Regions from separate parts of the Pseudoalteromonas apostichopi genome, predicted to be linked through region 1. Evidence: riboswitches for the same ligand, from Rfam matches in the RefSeq annotation. Region 1 holds a riboswitch; the other holds the start of a gene.

What was found. A riboswitch is a leader RNA that binds a small molecule or an ion and turns the genes downstream of it on or off. The one in region 1 is predicted to bind lysine.
Region 2: another riboswitch for lysine. It lies ahead of lysC (lysine-sensitive aspartokinase 3); the one in region 1 lies ahead of dapA (4-hydroxy-tetrahydrodipicolinate synthase).

What each region holds. Positions count from the first base shown of each region.
Region 1 is NZ_AP028065.1:1,936,291-1,938,695, reverse strand. It holds gene QUE86_RS08680 (DNA-3-methyladenine glycosylase I) at 1-433, opposite strand, end outside; lysine riboswitch at 617-813, shown strand; gene dapA (4-hydroxy-tetrahydrodipicolinate synthase) at 951-1,835, shown strand; gene QUE86_RS08670 (2,3,4,5-tetrahydropyridine-2,6-dicarboxylate N-succinyltransferase) at 1,850-2,405, shown strand, end outside.
Region 2 is NZ_AP028065.1:205,957-208,361, reverse strand. It holds gene nhaD (sodium:proton antiporter NhaD) at 1-1,236, shown strand, start outside; lysine riboswitch at 1,324-1,496, shown strand; gene lysC (lysine-sensitive aspartokinase 3) at 1,578-2,405, shown strand, end outside.

The DNA.
Region 1 (2,405 bases):
GCTTTTTGAGATAAGCCCATAACCCAATAATATTATCACTTGGCCAGTCAGCAATAAACTGACTAAAGCTGCCATGTTTCTCCGCGATTTCATGGATCATATACGCATTTTCAGGGATTGTTTGTACTTTTTTAAAATTACGAACAATTCGTTCATCACTGGCTTTTTGCTCGAGCATATCCGGCGGCATCATTAACAATTTTTCAATGCTAAAATCCCAAAACACTTCGCAAAAACCAGCCCATTTATTGTTAATAACTGACCAATAAAAACCACTTTGAAAGATTTTACGAGTAAACTCTTCTAACCATAAATCATCATGCATTTTGGCAATATCAGTATCATCGAGCGGGTTTGATAGCAGTGCTCGCAGCATGTCTTCGCTACCCTTTCGAGATACGGCTCGCTGATAAATATCGTTAAATTTTTCCATCATTTTTCCAATTTATTTGGTTAACGCTAAGTGTACGTAAAAACACGGTTATACGTAACCATGTTGCAAAATTGGTCACTAAAAAACAAACTCATCAGCTTGACACCTAGATGGCTAAAATGCTTTAATCGCCGCCAATACCCTATTTAACTATGTTGGCTTTTACCTTAAAAGCGAGCATAAAGGGCTGGAAGAGGTGCGTTATTCAGGTAACGTATGGGAAGAGCACAGACTCTGTTGATCATACGTGAGGGGAATTAACGCCGAGAAGTAACACCGTTTGTGAGGTGCTTATTTCGGGCGACTGGGCTGAATCCCAGCGACTGTCACCAACAATAGCAAAGCGCTATTGATTAGTTTGGTGGAGAGCTTCTGGTCTTAGTATAATAAGGCCGTCGCGTCTTTATTATTTTAAGCCCATTCGCTCTTCGAATTATACCTTGTTCGAATGACGACATGCGGCCCCATTCAAATGTTCCCGCATATACTCTTCGAATACCTTATAAGTTCGTGAGAGATGATCAACAATTTTGATTTAAATGACTATCCATTATGGACAGCGCTTGTCACGCCATTTTCTGAATCTGGCGAGGTCGATTACACGGCCCTAGAGCAACTGGTCACTGAACAGCAAGCCGCAAATAACGGCATTTTATTGCTTGGCAGTACCGGTGAAGGACTAGCGCTTTCACTTAAAGAACAACAAGCCATTGTCGAGCATGTTTGCCAATTGGCACCGAGTGTGCCACTGATGATCGCTGTGGGTGGCATGAACCTAAAGCAGCAAATTGCATGGGTTGAATACTGCAATCAGCTGCCAATTCATGGCTACCTGTTAGGCTCACCTCTGTATGCAAAACCTGGTGTTGTGGGTCAAACACATTGGTTTGAAAGCCTACTTAACGCAAGTCATCACCCTTGTATGTTGTATAACGTACCAGGGCGCAGCGCAGTTGAAATTTCACCACAGGTAATTAAAAACCTTGCCGACCACAAAAACCTTTGGGCTTTAAAAGAAGCCAGCGGCGATATTAGCAAGTTTGAAGGCTTTAGAACGGCATCACCAAAACTTGCCATTTTCAGTGGCGATGATGCACTTATGCCGTATTTTGCTCAAGCCGGTGCAAAAGGTTTAGTTTCGGTTGCCGCTAATGCTTGGCCAAGCCAAACCCATGAGTTTGTTAAACGCTGTTTAAGTGGTCAATACCCAAATCTATTCACTGATTGGTCGCAAGCAATTCAAAGTCTATTTGCTGTAGCAAACCCAATCCCCGTAAAAGTACTGATGCACCTGCAAGGTAAAATAAATACCCCGCATTTACGTCCGCCACTTACGCATTTAGAGCTTGAGCAAACAGACGGCATCACCCACGCAAATAACACTATTTTATCTTGGAACTAAAAACAGGTTTTATCATGAGCTGGTTAGAATTATTAAACAACTTAGAATCAGGCGCAGTTCGCGCAGCAACACAAGACGAGAACGGCAACTGGCATGCTAATATTGAAGTTAAACAAGGCATTTTAGAAGCATTTAAAAATGGCACTAACACCGAGTTCCCAGGTGGTTTTGTTGATAAGCACAACTTAGCACCACAAGGCTTTGCAGCAGATGCAGGCGTACGTATGGTACCAGGTGGTAGCAGTGTTCGTCGTGGTGCACACGTTGCTAAAGGCACTATTATTATGCCACCAGCGTATGTGAATATTGGCGCGTTCATCGACGAAGGTACTATGGTCGACAGCCACGCATTAGTGGGTTCATGTGCACAAGTGGGTAAAAATGTTCACCTAAGTGCAGCAGTACAATTAGGTGGCGTGCTTGAGCCTATTGGTGCAAGCCCAGTGGTTATTGAGGATGATGCATTCATCGGCGCAGGCTGCGTAATTGTTGAAGGTGTAGTTGTGAAAAGAGGCGCGGTACTTGCGCCGGGTGTGCGTTTATCTGCAACCATTCCAGTCTACGACTGTA
Region 2 (2,405 bases), 1.7 Mb from region 1:
ATCCTAACCCTGATAGCGGTGGCATTTTTGCTTATCGTTATAGAGGATATTATCCATGTAAACAAGGCCAAAACGACGCTTTTTTTTGGCACTTTATGCTGGATTATCTTATTTATCTCTCCAATTCATGGGCAAAGCCCAGAAACCATACAACATCAACTGGATCACAATATATTAGAGATCGCGACTTTATGGCTGTTTTTAATGGCAGCTATGACCTTTGTTGCGTATTTAAACTCTAAAGGCTTTATCCAGAATATTGTTCATAAAATTATGCCAAATCAAATCAGTGAACGAAAGTTGATGTTTCTGATTGGTGGCTTTTCGTTCTTATTTTCATCGATATCAGACAATATAACTGCGACTTTAATCTCACTTGCGGTGGTGATGTCACTAAAATTAGATCCTAAAAAATTAATAAAATATGCAACCTTGATTGTATTTAGTGTTAACTCGGGTGGGGTGTCGTTGATCACGGGTGATGTTACAACCCTTATGATTTTCTTAGACGAAAAGGTCACCATTGCTAATTTACTATTATTAATTGCGCCTGCACTGACAAGTGTTGCACTGCTTGCGGCAATGTTATCGGTAGGTATGTCGGGTAATGTAGTATTTGAAAAGCAAACAGCTCGTCGTATTGAAAAAACAGATATTACTATTGCGGTTATCTTCTTCTCGACGATTATTGCCACGTTAACTTTGAGCGTGCTTTATAATGTGCCACCGCTTTTAACCTTTTTATTTGGTTTATCACTAATGTTTTTGGTTGCGCAATTCTTAATGCGCAAAAAAGACGTCAACAAAAAAATTATCGATTATATTCGTGAGATTGAGTACGACACCTTATTGTTCTTCGTAGGTGTGTTATTGCTGGTTGGTGCATTAAAAGAAGTAGGTATGCTTGCTAAGTTTACTCACCTATATGAGTTGATGGCGCCTGAGTATGCAAACTACATGATGGGGCTATTATCAGCAGCGGTAGATAACGTACCTTTAACTGCAGCACTTTTAAAAGCAGATATTGTGATGAGTCCACAGCAGTGGTTGTCGTTTACATACGCAACAGGGGTAGGTGGTTCAATGCTTATTATCGGCTCTGCGGCAGGTATTATCGCCATGAGTAAAGTAAAAGCACTGACCTTTATGAGCTATCTTAAAATGTCGGTTTATTTATTAATTGCTTATACCGTTGGCTATTACGGGTCGCACTTAGCAGGCAGTTTAATTTCATAAAACAACTTGACAGCTAGACGTCTAAACGTTAACTTTCAAAGCCTGCTTTTTTAGCAGGCTTTGTTATTTTAACCAGGTGTTAACTTAACATTCAGAAGAGGTGCGATACTTAGGTAGTTAATGTGAGGTGACGAACGCCGATGACCATTAATGAGGGAAGTACTCGCCGAGAAAATTAGCCGGACGTCACGGTTACTTTTCGGTTTATGGGGCTGAATCCTCAAAACTGTCACCAAACTAGGTGGAGAGCTTCTGGCATGGACTACTCTTTATTTTCAAAGCACCCCCTTGCCGAGTTCTTCTTGAATTACTGTGGATAGTTTTCCACAAAAGGAGACGACATGAATACCCAATTAGCCGCCAACACAAAATCAGATTACGTTGTTGCAAAATTTGGTGGCACCAGTGTAGCTAACTTTGATGCTATGAGCCGCTGCGCAGAAATCATTTGTGCTGATAATCAAGTTCGTATTGTTGCTGTGAGTGCCAGTGCTGGCGTGACAAATCATTTAGTTGCATTGTGTAAAGCTGATTTGAGCGCGGCTGAGCGTGACGAGCACATCACAGGTGTGGTAGCCATTCAAGAAGCTATTTTAGCTGAGCTATCGCTTGATGCTGACTTAGCTCATGGCTTTAATGAAACCCTCAAAGCCTTTCAAAAACTGGCATCAGAAGGGGTTAAGTCAGTAGCGGAGCAAGATGAGCTACTTAGCTTTGGTGAGCGTTTATCATCGTATTTATTTACACAAGTATTGCGTGGGCAAGGTCTTGATGCGGTGCGTTTTGATGTACGCAAGGTGCTAAAAACAGATAGCCAATTTGCTAAAGCAACACCGAATGTTGCAGCAACCGCTGCGGCTGCTAAAGAGCATTTAGTGCCGCTACTTGATGACCACGTTGTAGTAACTCAGGGTTTTATTGGTAGCAATGAACATAATCAAACAACCACTTTAGGGCGTGGAGGTTCAGATTACAGCGCGGCATTACTTGCAGAAGCAATTAACGCAAAAAGCGTGCATATTTGGACTGATGTTGTGGGTATTTTCAGTACTGATCCGCGTTTATGCGCTAAAGCAAGCCCAATTGCACGCTTGAGTTTTGATGAAGCGGCAGAGATGGCAACGTTTGGTGCAAAAGTACTGCATCCTGCAACCATTTTACCTGCGAGC